Regions from separate parts of the Thalassospira marina genome, predicted to be linked through region 4. Evidence: riboswitches for the same ligand, from Rfam matches in the RefSeq annotation. Region 4 holds a riboswitch; each other region holds the start of a gene.

Region 1 (4,359 bases), 610 kb from region 4:
CCTGGTATGAGCAGCTTTGCCATTACCCGCTGGTGGTTGATCCGCCATGCCCCGGTGGAAAACCCGGCAGGTGTGATTTATGGCGCGACCGACCTTAAGGCGGTTTTTCATAACCGCCCCGCACTGGAATTTTTGGCCGCAACTCTGCCCCGTAACCCGGTTTATATCACCAGCACGCTTTCCAGAAGCATCGATACCCTAAATCAGGTGCAGGATTTGCGTGGTTCAAAACAATCCGGCGAAGATACGGCGCGGGCAGCTGATGACCCAATTCAGGTGCCCGAATTGGGTGAACAGAATTTCGGTGACTGGGAAGGGCTTCGATGGGCGGATATCCCGACAGATCAAGCCCGCCAGTTTTGGGATGATTATGCCAATGCCATCCCGCCAAATGGTGAAAGTTTTAACCAGTTGGCAGAGCGGGCGGTAAAGGCCTTTGGCAGGCTTAACCAGAACCATGTGGGATGCGATATTGTGGCTGTTTTACATGGCGGGACAATACGCGCCATTCTTGCCCAAGTTCTGGGGCTTAAACCGTCGGCTGCCTTGTCGTTTGATATTTCCCCGCTGGGACTGACGCGCATTGATTACCTTGATGCGCCGGAAAACCCCGGTTGGCGGATTGGCGGGGTGAATTTGCAGCTTTGCCAGGATTAACTGGTTTTTCCGGTGCTTCCTGTATAATCGCGTTACGGGCTGACCCGCCGCCGATTTTATATCGATATCGAATTGTTGTGGCAGGTTTGTCGCGCATTCAGGCCCGGCCATTGTCGCTTTGGTAAACAATGGCCGGTTGGGCCTGTGAAACATGCGGTGATTGTAAACAATCAGGCCGATTTGCGGCTGGCGATGGTTTCGCCATTGCCGGTGAATTCGGCAAGGAAGCGATCAAGATTGTCATGCGAGATATCGTGTTTGATCGCAAGATCGTTCAGATCGGCAAGATAGGCTTTGTAATAATCAAGCGGGCGGCTGCGGGCTTTGCCGCGCAACAGGTTGGTGCGCGGGAAATCTTCGGCGAATTCAGAGCTTTCAATTGCGGCTGAAATTGAATCATCAAGGATGGCAGCGGGAATGCCATCAAAGTTTTTACCGCAGGCTGACAGCATTTTGCTGGCGGTGGGGACGGAAATACCCGGCTGGCCCAGCAAATGGTTGAGCGATTCATCACTGAAATCGTCGCGGTCAAACAGCTCGACCAGGGTTGGCAGGTCGCGCACCAGCAGCGAAAGAGCGTTAACGCGGATACCACGGGCATGCGTCCAGATAATGGCCGCAACCATTCCCAGTTCGGGGTCAGCCTTGTAAAGCGCGCGCACCTGGCGGCGGCGCAGCACTACTTCATTGTCGTCGGCATGTTGCTCCAGAAAGCTGGAGAAATGCGGCGCATCGTTTTGAAGCCGGTCAAGCAGCTTGGTCCACATGTCACGGCGTGACGTGGTCTGCCAGATCAATATTTCCTGAGCGCGAATCTTTTCGACATAGTGTTCTAAAGCCATCGGGACAAACAATTTTAAAGTTATCTGGAATGACGGTATGCAGACAGCGCTCGGGTCCCCTACACCCGGGTTTTCCCGGTGTGTTTACATTCCTTTTTATGGCTCCGATGTTCCCTCAAAGACAAAATGGCCTCAACATATCAATTCTTACAAATACTGACCTTTCGTCTAGGGCGGACTTATTCTTTAAGTTGCCGGGGCTTACCCCGTGCGGGTTGGATATAGGTCCGGTTCTGCACCGGTCCTTGATATCTGCGGTGATCAGGGGTTTTTGGTCTGGCGGATGCACCAAAATTTTCGCGTTTGTGACGGGCCAATTTTTTATTTCGCAGGAAACCCCCTAACACACTGAATTTAATGTGTTTAACAACCGGTGCGGTTGGCGGGACTCGCCTGTTCTCCTATTGGGAGAAAAACGCCAATGCGACGCGGGGCCTTCTAATCGAGAGTCTTTTGGGCTAGTGTCGCCGCGCCGACTGGTAACGGGAAATCGGTGCAAGACCGATGCTGCCCCCGCAACTGTAACGGGATGGGTCATTTGCGGCAGAAAAACCTGCCACCCACTGAAGGATGGGATAACCCCCTTTGGGAAGGGAAATGACCGACATGCCCGAAGCCAGGAAACCTGCCAGTGGTGATGCCCGATCATTGGGCATCAACTGCAACCGGGTCTCGGGTGGAGACCATAGCGCAAGGAACGGGCCATGGCCCCAAAGGTTATTGAAAATGGCGTTCACCTGATATTGGGTGGCGCACGTTCCGGCAAAAGCAAATTTGCCGAGGATATGGTCATTGCGGCAGGCGGGGGCACCTATATTGCCACCGGACGCGCCTGGGACGATGAAATGGCCGATCGTATTGCCCATCATAAACAGCGCCGCGGCCCGCTTTGGGCCACGATCGAGGAACCGCATGATTTGTGCGGTGTGCTTGAACGCCTTGATCAGCAAAGCGAAGGTCCGGTTCTGGTGGATTGCCTGACCCTGTGGCTGACCAACCTTATGATTGGCGAGCACGATATCGAGGCCGAGATCGAGCGCCTTTGCGCGCTTTTGCCCCGGCTGGCTTTGCCGGTTTTGCTGGTCTCAAACGAGGTTGGCTTTGGCATTGTACCGGAAAACGCAATGGCGCGTGCCTTTCGCGACCATGCCGGGCGCCTGCATCAGCGCATTGCCGCACTTTCGCGTCAGGTGACGCTGGTGGTTGCGGGCATTCCAATGAGTGTTAAATAATTTCAATCCGGTATGTGATACCCGGTTTTTCAAGGATTTAAAGATAATGGCGCATTTGGGTAAAATTCCCGCAACCGTGATTACCGGCTTTTTGGGGGCCGGCAAAACCACCATGATCCGCAATATGCTGGAAAATGCCGGTGGCAAGCGTATCGCCCTGATTATCAATGAATTTGGTGATGTTGGCGTGGATATGGAAGTCATCAATGGCTGCGGCATTGAAGGCTGTGCCGAAGAAGACGTTCTGGAACTTGCCAATGGCTGCATCTGTTGCACCGTGGCCGATGACTTTGTACCGACCATGCAAAAGCTGCTGGATCGCGATACCCCGCCTGATCATATCGTTATCGAAACATCTGGTCTTGCCCTACCCAAGCCGCTGGTAAAGGCCTTTAACTGGCCGGAAATCCGTTCGCGTGTGACGGTCGATGGCGTTGTTGCCGTGCTTGATGCCGCCGCCCTGCGCGATGGCCTGTTTGCCCATGATCACGACGCAGTCCAGGCCCTGCGCGAGGCCGATGAAAACCTGGATCACGAAAGCCCGCTTGAAGAACTGTTTGAAGAACAGCTTCATTGCGCCGATATGGTGGTTTTAAACAAAACCGACCTTCTGACCGGCGATGAAAAAAGCAGGGTCGAGGCCGATATTCGGGCCGAGCTGAAACGCCCGTCGGTCAAAATCATTGCGACCGAACATGCGCGCATTGAAAATGCCGTGCTGCTCGGCCTGGGGGCCGCCGCCGAGGATGACCTTGATAGCCGCCCGTCCCATCATGATGACGGCCATGAGCATGACCACGACGATTTTGAAAGCTTTGTCGTCACGCTTGATGATGTCACGGACCCTGCTGCCCTTGAAAAGCGCCTGATCAATGTGGTGCGGGAATTTGACGTTTTGCGCATCAAGGGGTTTGTCCATGTGCCGGGCAAGCCGATGCGCCATGTGGTGCAGGGTGTTGGTGAACGCTTCCAGCGCTATTTTGACCGCCCCTGGCAGGAAAACGAAACCCGCCAGTCGCGTCTGGTGGTGATTGGCCTGCATGATATGGACCAGCAGGCAATTACCAGCGCCATTCTGGCGGCCTGATCCACTTTAAACCCTGAAAGGCAGCAGCCTTAATGCTTCAGGCATGCTCCCTTTGTGCCCGAAAATTGCGGCAGTGATCATGCGCTGCCGCTGTTTTTGGGCCAGATAATTTAATGCCCATCCCTTTGCAGACAGGCCTTATTCATGCACTTACTTGCCGCACAGCCGGGAATGATCACCGATGGCAGCGAGGCCGTTGATCTGGGCCAACGCCCCGGTGATGTGGTTATCCTTTCGGCGGCGGAATCCGAACTGGCCTGTCTGGCAACGGCACAGGGGCACCTGAATGCCGAATTTCCCGGCAAGGTACCGTCGCTGCGCCTCGCCAGTCTGTTGCAGCTGGGGCATAACATGTCGGTCGATCTTTATATCGATGATGTGGTGTCCCATGCCCGTTTCATCATTGTGCGGGTGCTGGGCGGGCGCGGCTATTGGGAATATGGCATTGAACAATTCGTCGCACTGGCGCGCGAACGCTACATTCCGTTACTGCTGCTTCCCGGCGATGACCAGCCCGATGCCGAATTGCTGTCGCTGTCGA
Region 2 (4,359 bases), 240 kb from region 4:
CATCAATCTGAATAAGCCCGATGCTCGCAGCTTCAAGGTCAATTACTTCGTCTCGCAGCGCAAATGCAATCTGGGCACAAACATCACGCCTTGGCAGATCATCGCGAACAAAAGACCATTGCAACATGGTTACCGGTCCGGTGAGCATGCCTTTAACAGGCAGATCCGTTAACGACTGGGCATATCGTGACCATTTCACCGTCATGGGTTCCGGTCTTGAAACATCTCCGAAAATAACTGGCGGACGAACATAGCGTGACCCATAACTCTGAACCCAACCATACTTGGTGAATGCATAACCGGCCAGCTTTTCACCGAAATACTGAACCATATCATTACGTTCAAATTCGCCATGCACCAACACATCAATCCCGAGGTCTTCTTGCCAACGGATTGCCGCCTCAGTTTCGGACCTTACAAAAGCATCATAGGCGTCTGATGTCAGGCTGCCATTTGCGAAAGCTGCACGCGACTTACGTACTTCCGGTGTTTGCGGGAATGACCCAATCGTGGTCGTCGGAAATGCAGGTAGTTTCAGCTTCTTCTGCTGTAAATCACGCCGTACCGGGAACGGGTTCCGGCGCTGCGACATGTTCGGTGTGATTCCCAAAACACGCCCTGTCACCAATCGGTTATGAACTTTTTCAGATGTCCGCCTTGCTGCAATTGCATTCGAAGCCGCCAGAAACTCGCCTGCAACTACACTGACACCCTGCGCAAAAGCACGCGCCAGGATTTTAAGTTCAGCTATTTTTTGGACGGAAAATGCAAGCCAGCTTTTAAGGTCCGGATCAAGTTCCTTCTCCAGTTCCAAATCTATGGGAACATGCAAAAGAGAACAGGACGGCGCCAATTCAAACTGCCTGTCCTGATGGTCTGCAAGAATTGGCAGAAGCCAATCATAAATCGCCTGAAGGTCTGCCCGCCAGATATTGCGGCCATCAATGACACCGAGAGAAATCACCTGCTCTGGCGACGCACCAGCAATAACATCTTCCAGTTGTTCGGGCGCACGCACCAGGTCGACATGCAAGCCCGCGACAGGTAATGACAGCGCGGTCGACAAATTATCACCCAGCTTTCCGAAATAGGTCGTAAGCATCAGGTTCAGGTTCGATACGGTTTCATTTAAAACATGATAGGCTTTTCGATACGCTGCACGGTCTGTTTCAGACAAATCCAGAACGAGACAGGGCTCATCAATCTGGACCCATTTTGCACCGCTATCACGCAGTTGGCGCAGCACTTCTTCATATACCGGCAGCAGGCGATCCAAGAGCATTACCGGGTTAAAGTCCGCTTCTTTTGATTTTGCGAGCTTCAGAAAAGACACCGGGCCCAGCAATACCGGCCGGGTTTTAAAACCAAGGCATTTAGCCTCCCGAAACTCGTCAACGGCTTTTGTTGATGCAAGTGCAAAGTGCTGATCTGGCGAAAGTTCAGGGACCATAAAGTGATAATTGGTATCAAACCATTTGGTCATTTCCAGCGCAGGAATACCTTTCCGCACGGACTTGCCACAGCAGGAATCCTCCTGAGTTTCGCCACGAGCCATCGCGAAATAGGTCGATGGTTGTATAAGACCGCCCTGCCAGTCATAAATATCGGGAATTGCTCCGACCATGGCACAGGTATCAAGCACATGATCGTAAAGGGAAAAATCGTTACTCGGGATGTTTTCGACACCAAGCGAGTTTTGACGCGCCCAGTTTGCACACCGTAACGCGGCCGTCTTTTCCTGCAAACCTTTCAGGTCCAATTTACCCGACCAGAACTCTTCGAGCACAAATTTAAGCTCGCGGCGTGGTCCGATTCTGGGCGTGCCCAGTGTGGAGACAGGAATTTGAATTTTAGCTGACATAGGCTTACCCCAATCAAATGGGGGCAAAGGCCTGGCGAAAGCACGTACGCCCTCCCATGCAGTAAAGCCTGGTAGAGTGTACAATACTCCACCGGGGCACCCCGCCCGAGGATGTAATATGAGGTCGCAGGCAGGTCTCCTGGCTTACGGGTCAACGCTTTCATCCTGCCTTCCCGAAATATCGGATATTTCAGTGACACCAGATGGATAAAAACTCGCCGCTTACAGTTGCGGGGGCAGCTTCGGCATTGCCATCGAAACAATAGCGCACCGAATTCCCTCTTAGCTTTCATGCCAGTTGGCACGAAAGAACCGTCGACAGATGGAACAATTGCAAAAAATAACGCTCGCCGTCAATAACAATATAAACATTTCTTTATGTCCTTATTGGGAAAACAGCGATACTCTAATTTTTGACACCGAGGCATGTGCATCTCTTTCGGTAGAAACGGCGTTTCCCAACCGGTAACGCTTGATACTGACGTCCAATAAGCAAACAGCAATGGCTTTAACGAGCAATATCAAGTCTCTCCGCGCAAGGGCGATACAGGTGTCCAAACCCTGATGGCAGAGGCACTCAACAACGACGGCGTTGATCCCTCAGGTTTATTCGCCTAATGCCAGGCTCGTGGCATAGGGCATTGCCCTGCATAAAAGCCAGGCTGGTACCTGGAACTTTGTCGTGAACTGTCTTGCACCAATCACCATTCTCACCATTTGCCCGCGGCATCATTATGTGATGAAAACATCTGACAACTGGCGCGGGACGACAAGGCGTCCCGCGAATGCCCGAAGACATCACGCTTTGGAAAGATGCGATTGTGGCGGTGCCCGGTCTGTCCTTGGCCTACCCAGTGGCAGGCCTCACCCATTTGAGCATCATCGCGCTAGATTTTCTGTTGTTAAGCCGAATTACGGCACTAAAACGCGTGATCAGCTAAAAACCAAATAGAACTGTGCCGGATCGTTAAGACTGTCCGGGTATTTTCATTCCAGCAAAAACTATTGCTCCGAAATACCAATCTTCGTTGATTGATTAGACCATCCGATTGTTGCCAATAGCCACCTGAGTGATTATTTTCCCGGAGCCATTCCGGAACTAGGCTAAATGAACAACGACGCCACAAGATCAACAGCACAGACCAAGTTAACAGCAGCGGCTCGTTCTCCGTTGCAATGGATAATGCTGTGCCTGGTGCTTCTCGGCCTGACCATTATTGGCGGAAGTCTGGCAACGTCAACGACAGGCATAACTCCTGAAACATTCAGCCCGCATGCACCAACAACCAGAACATACGGGTTTCCTGAAAAACAGGGTGTTCTCCCCGCTGGTGGTGACTATTACGTACTGACTTCCCGACACGCCGCAGGAAAAAAGCATCCGCCATTCAGCGATCCGTCGTTCAATGCTGGGGCCAACCAGACTGCTCAGCTTCTGGTATGCCTTACATCGCGTTTTTGTCCCTTTTCGAACGATGACAATCGCGTTTCACGGTCGCTCGCACCTTATGCACCACGGTCTCCACCTTTCACCGTCTGATTTCTCAGCCCTACATCGTTTCATGCCATCAGGCGCGATAAATCAAAGTTATCAGACGACAGTGACGGATCTTTCACGACCGGTTCACTGTCCGGAGTTTTGTCATGCGAAATTCGACATGGCGTGTGGTGTTCTATGCCCTGATCCTACTTTTGGGTTTCCTCACAGCGCTACCAAATCTGCTCTCTTCCCAACAGTTGGCACAATGGCCATCCTTCCTACCCTCTAAACAGCTTTCACTTGGTCTTGATCTTAGGGGCGGCTCTCATCTCGTCCTTGAAATCGATACAGATGAAATGATCCGAGAAAGACTGGACATCACCCGAAAGGAAATATCGGACACGCTGAAAAAAGCGGCGATCCGGACCCTCAGCGTAAAAACAAAAGAACATGGCATTATCATTGCCTTAAGCAATTCTGACGAAGTGCAATCAACCCGTGAAGCCCTGAAAAGTCTCACCGACAAAATGGTTGAAACTCCCGGCAATCGCCCGGCTCCTGAATACCTGGAAACCACTGGCGACGGTCACACTCTTACAATAACCCTCTCTGACGAGGGGATACGAAACAGGGTTAATGCTAGCGCACAACAAAGCCTTGAGATTATCCGCAGCCGGATAGATCAGATCGGCATTGCCGAACCGACTATTCAACGTGTTGGTGCTGACCGCGTTCTTGTGCAGCTTCCCGGCGTGCAAAACCCTGCCCAGGTTCGCCAGCTTCTAGGCAGCACGGCGAAACTTGGCTTTTATCTTGTGGTTTCTCCCGCGGAACGGAATTCTCAGTCTTCACCCAGCCTGATAACACTGAAAGGCAAAGACGGACAAAATTATACTGTCGAACGTAGCGCAACGCTGACGGGCGAACACCTGACAGATGCACATGCAGGCTTTGATCCACAAAACCAGCGCCCAATTGTTAATTTCCGCTTTGACGGTTCTGGTGCAACCCGGTTGGC
Region 3 (4,359 bases), 230 kb from region 4:
GATGGACTGGCTGACACCACAGATATTAGAGATTGTTGCCGTCGGGGCGATGGCCATCGTGTTGGAGTTGCGCATGCCAACGGTTTTTACCCGTTCGCGCAGGGTTTCCCAGTCAAGGCGTGTGCTGCGATCGACGTTAAACTCGCTGCGGGTTTTGGCAAGCAGGTCCAGGCTGTCTATCGGCAGGATACCACGTGACCATAAAGAACCTTCAAAGCTTTCATACCGTCCGCGTTCGGCAGCCAGATCGACCGAGGCCGCGATGGCATGATAGGCAATTGCTTCCATGCTTTCGTCGGCAAATTCGATGGCAGCCTGGGAAGCATAAGCAATTTTCATGGTTTGCAAGGCGTCCTGGAAACCCATCAGGCCAAGGCCGACCGGGCGATGACGCAGATTGGAATATCGTGCCTCGGGAATGGTGTAAAAGTTGATATCAACCACGTTGTCAAGCATGCGCATGGCGGTTTTAACCGTTTTGGCAAGTTTGGCATGGTCAATGCCCTTTTCCGTGACATGTGCGGCAAGGTTGACTGAGCCGAGATTGCAGACTGCAACCTCGTCATGTGACGTATTTAGGGTGATTTCGGTGCACAGGTTGGAGGAATGAACAACACCGCGATGCTGCTGCGGGGACCGGATATTGCAGGGATCCTTGAAGGTGATCCAGGGATGTCCTGTTTCAAACAGCATGGTGAGCATCCTGCGCCACAAGTCAACCGCACGGATGGTTTTGAAATTAGTGATCTGGCCTGCGACGGTTTTGTCCTCATAGGCTTCGTAGGCTGCTTTAAATGCGTTGCCATATAGATCGTGCAAATCGGGTGTGTCATCTGGTGAAAAAAGTGTCCATGAGCCATCATTGACGACACGTTCCATAAACAGATCCGGCACCCAGTTGGCCGTGTTCATGTCATGGGTGCGACGGCGGTCATCGCCGGTGTTTTTGCGAAGGTCGAGAAATTCTTCGATATCGATATGCCAGGTCTCCAGATAGGCGCAAACTGCCCCCTTGCGCTTACCGCCCTGGTTAACCGCAATGGCGGTGTCGTTGGCGACCTTCAGGAACGGCACCACGCCCTGGCTTTCTCCGTTCGTGCCTTTGATATGGGCACCAAGGCCGCGTACCGGGGTCCAGTCATTACCCAGGCCGCCCGAATATTTGGCCAGAAGCGCATTGTCGCGAATGGATTTGAAAATGCCTTCCAGATCATCAGGCACCGTTGTCAGGAAGCAGGAGGATAATTGCGGCCGGCATGTTCCCGAATTGAACAGCGTGGGTGTGGATGCCATGAAGACAAAGCTGGAAAGCTGGTCATAAAATTCGATGGCCTTGTCTTCACGGTTTACCTCGCGGATGGCAAGACCCATAGCGACGCGCATGAAAAAGGCCTGGGGAAGCTCGAACCGGGTTCCTTTAATATGCAGGAAATAACGGTCATATAGCGTTTGCAATCCCAGATACTGGAAATTCAGGTCGCGGTCGGGTTTGATTGCAGCACTGATCTTTTTAAGATCAAAGCGCGCTAGTTCCGGGTCTATCAATCCGGCATCAATGCCGGCTTTTAAAGCCGCTGGGAAATAGGTTGCGTAGCGATCTTGCATTTCGCTTTGTGTCGCCTGGTCCGGGCGATCACTGAGGAAACTCAGTGCTTCATATCGTAACTTGTCAAGCAATAGGCGTGCACTGACAAACGCATAATTCGGTTCGCGTTCAACAAAGGTGCGCGCTGCCATGATCGGGGCCAGCGCCAATTCCGCGACGGATACACCGTCATAAAGGTTCCGTTTCGTTTCCTCAAAAACAGGATCGGCAGATACACCTTCAAGATTGGCGCAGGCTTCATCGATAACGGTTGCCAGTCGGTCAAAATCAAGCGGCGCAAGCGTGCCGTCAGCATTTTTGACATTGAGGTTTGGCTGGTTGCCCTTCTTTTTCTTTTTACGCCCTTCAACTTTGGCGCGCTCACGGGCGCGATCTTCACGATACAGGACATAGGCCCGTGCGACTTTGTGATGTTCACTGCGCATCAGGGCGAGTTCAACCTGATCCTGAATATCTTCGATCTGAAGGGTGTGTCCCGGGGCTGCCCGGCGCAGAAGCACCGATGATACCTGTTGGGTCATATCATCGATAATATCGTGTACCCGGTGAGAACCTGACGCCGTTTCACCCTCGGCGGCCAAAAACGCTTTTGTTAGCGCGGTTTTGATTTTGGCCGGGTTAAAGTCGGTAACAGATCCGTTCCGGCGGATCACCTGATAGGTGTTCTCGCCTGATAAAGACTTACTGGAATCTGAGAAGTGTTCTGGATGAAAGGAACGTACAAGAAGTTCCTGTTCAAGTAGGTCTGACATTGTTTACCCCGTAAAAGGGGGCAAAGGCCACGCGGACGCATGCAGCAATATTGGCATGAATTGCCAGTTACAAGCGCTCCACTGGGACACCCCGCCCGTGAACGATAAATTCCATCACGGCAGGTCTCCTGGCTTGCGGTTATGGCGCTTGCATCCAGCCTTCCCGAAACGAAATTTGTTTCAGTGACATAAAAGGATGCAAACTCGCCGCTTACAGTTGCGGGGGCAGCTTCGGCATTGCCACAGGGACTGTGGCTCACCGTATTCCCTCTTAGCCTTCGAGAATATCGAAGGACCGTGATGTCTATATATTGCGTTCATATTGGTTTTTTCGTCAATATATATGTCTTATTGACAGATGCAGACGGTTGTCTGCAATTTGCGGGAATCCCCGAAACATTTGGGGTCATGATGTCATTAATATCGGTCCGGCGATGACTCAATGTTCGAGGTTGTTTGATAAGAGCGGTCGTGAGTAGCCAGCATTGAACGACGGATCGCTGAATGGCGGATGCTTTTTTCTTGCGGCGTGTCGGGAAGTCAGTACGTAATAGTCACCACCAGCGGGGAGAACACCCTGTTTTTCAGGAAACCCGTATGTTCTGGTTGTTGGTGCATGCGGGCCTGAATGTTTCAGGAGTTATGCCTGTCGTTGACGTTGCCAGACTTCCGCCAACAATGGTCAGGCCGAGAAGCGCCAGGCACAGCATTATCCATTGCAATGGAGAACGAGCCGCTGCTGTTAACTTGGTCTGTGCTGTTAATCTTGTGGCGTCGTTGTTCATTTAGCCTGGTTCCAGAATGGCTCCGGGAAAATAATCACTCAGGTGGCTATTGGCAACAATCGGACGGTGTAATCAATCAACGAAGATTGGTATTTCTGAGCAATAGTTTTTGCTGGAATGAAAATAGCCGGACAGTCTTACCTATCCGGCACAGTTCTATTTGCTTTTTAGCTGATCACGCGCTTCGGTTGTAACGGTTAGACAATAGTGTCGTTTTTGACAGTAAGAGTTTGTATCGCCCGCTAAAGCGTTGCTTTTGCCCATTGGGAAAAACTGTCAGGCGTCGCAGGTTGGGGGAGCTCTGTTTGCGCTGGGCTGGGAGTGCGCGCTTTCAATACCTAAGGGAAATTCATCATGAGGGTTGTGATGGAGTATTCCGGATCGTTTAATCAAAGCGGCCGTAATGGCCGATACTCCTTATATTCCTAGGCGTTGTCCTGCGAGCATTGCTTCTCTTTCAACTTCTGCATCGCGGCCTTTGCGATGTTCTAGTGCTTTTTGGGTGCGTTCAGGCCCGGCTTCTGCGGGGGTGCCGTTGTGAAAAGGGGGCTGGGGCGAATATTCAAGAATTAATGCAACTCGTCGTGCAGCTTCCTCATCCTTGAGTTTGGTGGCAATGACAAGGGCGCAATCAATGCCTGCTGTCGTGCCACCTGCGGTAATACGATTACGGTCAACGACGACACGTTGGTCAACATGTCTTGCGCCCATCAGAGGGAGAAAACGGGTCAGTGCCCAGTAACCTGTGGCATCGTAACCATTTAACAATCCAGATGCGGCCAGTGTGATGGAGCCGGTGCAAAATGCACTAACCCATTTCGCGCGAGATCCTCTGTCAGCTAGGAAATCAATAACTACCGGGTCATTCATATAGGCGATGGTTCCTATCGTACCACCGGGAACGAGCAATACATCAAGGTCGTTAGGACATTCATTAAAGGTGTGTGTGGGGGGAACCGAAAAACCAAGTTCGGTCGCAATCGGTGACTTATCTTTCCAAACCAGGAATATTCGGCAGCGTAGAATTGTCAGAACGGTGAGCGGGCCAACCAAATCAAGTGCGACCATGCCTGGATGGATCAATATTGCCACGTTTGGCGCATCAGCAGGAATTGGCATCATATGGGGTGCTGGTCGGGTTTTATCTTCAGCATGGGCCATGCCGGATAATGCCACAGGTAATGTAGCCGCAGCAGCTCCTGCAGTTGCAAAGGAC
Region 4 (4,359 bases):
TTTTGTCGGTCAGATCGATGGTTACAAGGTCTTCGGCCTTGTCATCGTTCAAAGTTTCCTGAATGAGCGCAAGCAACTCGCTTGGTGTCAGGCTTTTTTTCGCAGTAATTATTGTCGCCACCTTAATTTGGGGTGGATGTTCGCCGCCATCATCTTGCGGAAATAAAACACCCACAGGTCAAACCTGCCACCGGCCTTCGGCACGAATTGCCGTTGAAGAGGCCGGATGGCGCCGTATCGGCAGGTAAACCCAAGCTGGCGTATCCATATCGGCCAGCAGACCTGCCTTTTCTGCGGCAATGCGCCAGCGTTCCATACGCTTTGCCGCAGTGCCACGCAATGCTTTATTAGAATAACCCTCGCGATCAAGAACCGCAATGGGCGCGCAGTGGATCAGCTTTTGCCAGAACTTCCAGCGATGAAACTGAGCCAGGTTATCCGCCCCCATCAGCCAGACAAATCGCGTTTGGGTAAAACGCCGCTGCAAGGCTGCAAGTGTGTCGGCCGTATAGCTTGTCCCTAACTGGGTTTCAATTGCAGAAACGACAATGCGGGGATGTTGTGCGATCATTTCCGCCGAATCAAAGCGTTCGGCCTGTCCTGCCATGCCCTGGCGGGACTTTAACGGGTTCTGCGGCGATACCAGCCACCACACTTCATCAAGCTCAAGGCGCTTTAACGCCTCAAGCGAGATGTGCAAATGCCCCTCGTGGGCGGGGTTGAACGACCCGCCCAGTAATCCGACTCGGGGTGGCGCATTATGACGGCGCGGAATGCGAACCTTCATCACGGGCGTGTTTGCCCCTTGCCACGCACCACATATTTATAGCTGGTGAGCTGTTCGACACCAACCGGGCCGCGGGCATGCAGCTTGCCTGTCGAAATGCCAATTTCCGCCCCCATGCCAAATTCACCGCCGTCGGCAAACTGGGTCGATGCGTTGACAATAACAATGCCGCTATCCACCCCGTTCAGGAAGGCTTCGGCTGCATTTGTGTCTTCGGCCAGGATGGCATCGGTATGGTGCGATCCGTAATGATTGATGTGATGGATGGCATCTTTCACGCCATCAACCGTTTTGATCGATACAATCGCATCGAGATATTCGGTTGACCAGTCTTCCTCGGTCGCCGGTTTGATCGCGTCATCCAGGCTGCAAACGGTTTCATCGCCGCGCATTTCACAACCGGCATCCTTCAGGGCGGCAATCACCTGCGGCAGCAGGCTGGCAACAACGTCACGGTCAATCAAAATGGTTTCGGTTGAGCCACACACACCGACACGGCGCATCTTGGCATTGACAACGATATCGCAAATCTTTGCCGGGTCGGCACTGGCATGGATATAGGTGTGGCACAGCCCTTCAAGATGTTTGAACAGCGGAATGCGGCTTTCATCCGTGATGCGCTGAATAAGCGACTTGCCCCCGCGCGGCACGATCACATCGATATAATCGGAAAGTTTCAGCATCTCGCCCACGGCGGCACGGTCCGTCACCGGGATCATCTGAATGCAGGCTTCGGGCAGGCCAGCTTCGACCACGCCCTGCTTCATGCATTCAAAAATCGCACGGGACGAATTAAAGCTTTCCGAACCACCCCGCAAAATGGCGGCATTACCTGATTTCAGGCACATCGCGGCGGCATCGGCCGTTACATTGGGGCGGCTTTCATAAATGATGCCGATCACACCCAGCGGTACACACACACGCGCAATATCCAGCCCGTTATGTTCGGGGCTCCAGCGTGCCATTTCCAGGCCAACCGGGTCATTCTGTTTGGCAACGTCCTCAACGCCCTTTGCCATGGCTTCAACCCGGGCGGGGTTCAGCTCCAGCCGGTCCAGCAGGGCGGCGGTCAGGCCCTTTTTGCGGCCACCTTCCATATCAATGGCATTGGCAGCCAGAATCTGGCTGGCATTTTCGCGGATCAGGCGGGCAGCAATATTAAGGGCATCAATTTTTGGCTGTGACGGGACCTGTGCCAAAATCAGGGCTGCATCGCGCGCGGCGATACCGATGCTAAGCATCAATTGTTGAATGTCCTGGTTTTCGGTGCTGGCAAGTGCCGTCATGGTCCTGTTTCCGTCATTGGGCACCACCTTTTGGGATGGTGCGGCCTTAAATTGTAAAATCGTCAACAAATTAGCAACATAGTCCGGGTGCCCGGGAACTGCAATCACCTTGGTGTGCCACATCCCTGCGCTTTATTACGGATATAAACTGTGCGCTTTTTTGGCAAAGGCGGGTGAAAATTCGTACCCGTCCGTGTGTCGGTCTGTTACCTTGAAACTTCGGGTTTCACGGCGGCTTTGGCCTGCCGGGAATAATAGGGAATATGGTGAAGGCAATTTGCCCAGTCCATAACTGCCCCCGCAACTGTAAGTGCCGGTTGCTTCCTTGATGTCACTGGGATCATCCCGGGAAGGCGGAATTGCAACAATCGGCACCAGTCAGGAGACCTGCCCGAATATTTATAACCGACGTAACCGGTGTGCCGGTGCGTCCATGCACGGTGGGTGCAAGAAAGGAATTAGTCATGCATATTGAACCTGGTGTCGTTGATGGTGCCAAAATCGCGCTAAGCTATGCAACCGCAACCGGTGCGGTTGGGGTGGCCGGTAAAATGGCTGTCGATACCGTCAAGCGCGATGGTCTGGGCTCGCTTCTGGCGCGCAGTGTAATCACCACATTGCTTGTTTTTGTGTTTTTTGAAGTTCTGCCGCATCATCCGGTCGGGGTTTCGGAAGTTCACCTTATTCTGGGCTCGACCCTGTTTCTGATTTTCGGGGCGGCACCTGCGGCCATTGGCCTGGCACTTGGCCTTCTAATCCAGGGGCTGTTTTTTGCCCCCTTCGATCTGCCGCAATATGGCATCAACCTGACCACGCTGCTGGTGCCGTTATTTGCCATGGGCGTACTTGCCAACAAAATCATCCCGGCGAAAACCGCCTACAAGGATGTGTCCTATGTGCAGGCACTGGCACTTTCGACCTCCTATCAGGGGGGTATTGTGTGCTGGGTCGCATTTTGGGCCTTTTATGGCCAGGGTTTTGGCGCAACCAACATCGCCCATGTTGTCAGCTTTGGCGCGGCCTATATGACCGTTGTTCTGGTTGAACCGCTGATCGACCTTGCCGTGCTTGCTGTTGCCAAGTCGCTTTATCGGTTCCGCGACAGTGGCCTGTTTGAACGCCGCCTTTATGGTTCGGCGCATTCCGCCTAAGCCATCTGGCCTGATATAGACTGCGTTGGGCGTTCCCTGCTGTGCGGGGGACGCCTTTTTTGTGGCCGTTATGGCGGTGGGTTTTGCCTCTGTCTGGTGCATCTTCATATAGCGATGCTTGCCAAATTGCGGTTTACGGGCCATTTGTGGATCATGGGTAAGGGGAAATTTCGAGAACGCGGCCGGTTATCTGGCGCAACGCCCATATCGGGGACGGGTATGACAAGGAAGAAGAAGTGAAACAAACGGGTGCCAAAGAATCATCCGCCCGCGCCGATCTGGGCGTGATCAAAACCTTTTTGCCCTATCTGTGGCCCAAGGGTGAAAGCGAATTAAAAATACGTGTCGTTGTGGCACTTTTGTTCCTGGTGGGGGCAAAGGTGGCGAACGTTTATGTCCCGGTTTTGTATAAATATGCGGTCGATGCCCTGGGCGGGGGCAAGGCAGCAGCAGCGGGTGATGCGGCAGCCGCGTTGGTGACCGTGCCGGTCAGTCTGATTATCGGCTATGGCCTGGTGCGGGTTTTGTCATCGGCCTTTGGCGAAATTCGTGATGCCGTTTTTGCCAAGGTGGCCCAGCGTGCCATTCGCAATGCGGCCCTTGGCGTATTTGAACATTTGCATGCACTGTCTTTGCGGTTCCATCTGGACCGGCAAATGGGCGGGCTTTCGCGCGCGATTGAACGTGGCGTAAAGGGCATCGAATTTCTGCTGTCCTTCATGCTGTTTAACATTCTGCCCACCCTGCTTGAAATCGTGATGGTTTCGATCATTCTGTGGGTGCTTTACGATGTGTGGTTCGCGTTAATCACGTTTGTCACCATCGTCATCTATATTGCCTTCACGCTGATCGTGACCGAATGGCGCATGAAATTTCGCCGTGAAATGAACCAGCGCGATGACGAGGCCAATACCAAGGCCATCGACAGTCTGATCAATTATGAAACGGTCAAATATTTCAGCAACGAAGCCCATGAATCCTCTCGCTATGACAAGGCGCTGCGTGGATACGAGGTTGCGGCTGTCAAATCCCAGGAATCCCTTTCCAAGCTGAATATCGGCCAGGGGGCCATTATTGCGGTCGGGCTGGTGTTGAATATGCTGCTGGCGGCAAACGGGGTTAAAAACGGCAGTAT

The links. Region 4 has a riboswitch for cobalamin ahead of CSC3H3_RS02295 (energy-coupling factor ABC transporter permease). Riboswitches for the same ligand answer to the same signal wherever they lie in the genome.
Region 1: it holds a riboswitch for cobalamin, as region 4 does, so the genes downstream of both, cobU (bifunctional adenosylcobinamide kinase/adenosylcobinamide-phosphate guanylyltransferase) here and CSC3H3_RS02295 (energy-coupling factor ABC transporter permease) in region 4, are expected to answer to the same signal.
Region 2: it holds a riboswitch for cobalamin, as region 4 does, so the genes downstream of both, metE (5-methyltetrahydropteroyltriglutamate--homocysteine S-methyltransferase) here and CSC3H3_RS02295 (energy-coupling factor ABC transporter permease) in region 4, are expected to answer to the same signal.
Region 3: it holds a riboswitch for cobalamin, as region 4 does, so the genes downstream of both, CSC3H3_RS01215 (ribonucleoside-diphosphate reductase subunit alpha) here and CSC3H3_RS02295 (energy-coupling factor ABC transporter permease) in region 4, are expected to answer to the same signal.

The regions. Positions count from the first base shown of each region.
Region 1 is NZ_CP024199.1:4,441,873-4,446,231, forward strand. It holds gene cobS (adenosylcobinamide-GDP ribazoletransferase) at 1-10, shown strand, start outside; gene CSC3H3_RS20245 (histidine phosphatase family protein) at 7-657, shown strand; gene CSC3H3_RS20250 (hypothetical protein) at 828-1,454, opposite strand; cobalamin riboswitch at 1,942-2,146, shown strand; gene cobU (bifunctional adenosylcobinamide kinase/adenosylcobinamide-phosphate guanylyltransferase) at 2,204-2,731, shown strand; gene cobW (cobalamin biosynthesis protein CobW) at 2,778-3,818, shown strand; gene cobN (cobaltochelatase subunit CobN) at 3,963-4,359, shown strand, end outside.
Region 2 is NZ_CP024199.1:276,692-281,050, reverse strand. It holds gene metE (5-methyltetrahydropteroyltriglutamate--homocysteine S-methyltransferase) at 1-1,861, opposite strand, end outside; cobalamin riboswitch at 1,974-2,193, opposite strand; gene CSC3H3_RS24295 (hypothetical protein) at 2,647-2,802, shown strand; gene CSC3H3_RS24290 (hypothetical protein) at 2,970-3,401, shown strand; gene secD (protein translocase subunit SecD) at 3,506-4,359, shown strand, end outside.
Region 3 is NZ_CP024199.1:284,217-288,575, forward strand. It holds gene CSC3H3_RS01215 (ribonucleoside-diphosphate reductase subunit alpha) at 1-2,358, opposite strand, end outside; cobalamin riboswitch at 2,460-2,673, opposite strand; gene CSC3H3_RS01220 (DJ-1/PfpI family protein) at 3,561-4,359, opposite strand, start outside.
Region 4 is NZ_CP024199.1:516,752-521,110, forward strand. It holds gene rsfS (ribosome silencing factor) at 1-175, opposite strand, end outside; gene CSC3H3_RS02285 (nicotinate-nucleotide adenylyltransferase) at 179-787, opposite strand; gene CSC3H3_RS02290 (glutamate-5-semialdehyde dehydrogenase) at 787-2,073, opposite strand; cobalamin riboswitch at 2,278-2,482, shown strand; gene CSC3H3_RS02295 (energy-coupling factor ABC transporter permease) at 2,538-3,224, shown strand; gene CSC3H3_RS02300 (ABCB family ABC transporter ATP-binding protein/permease) at 3,461-4,359, shown strand, end outside.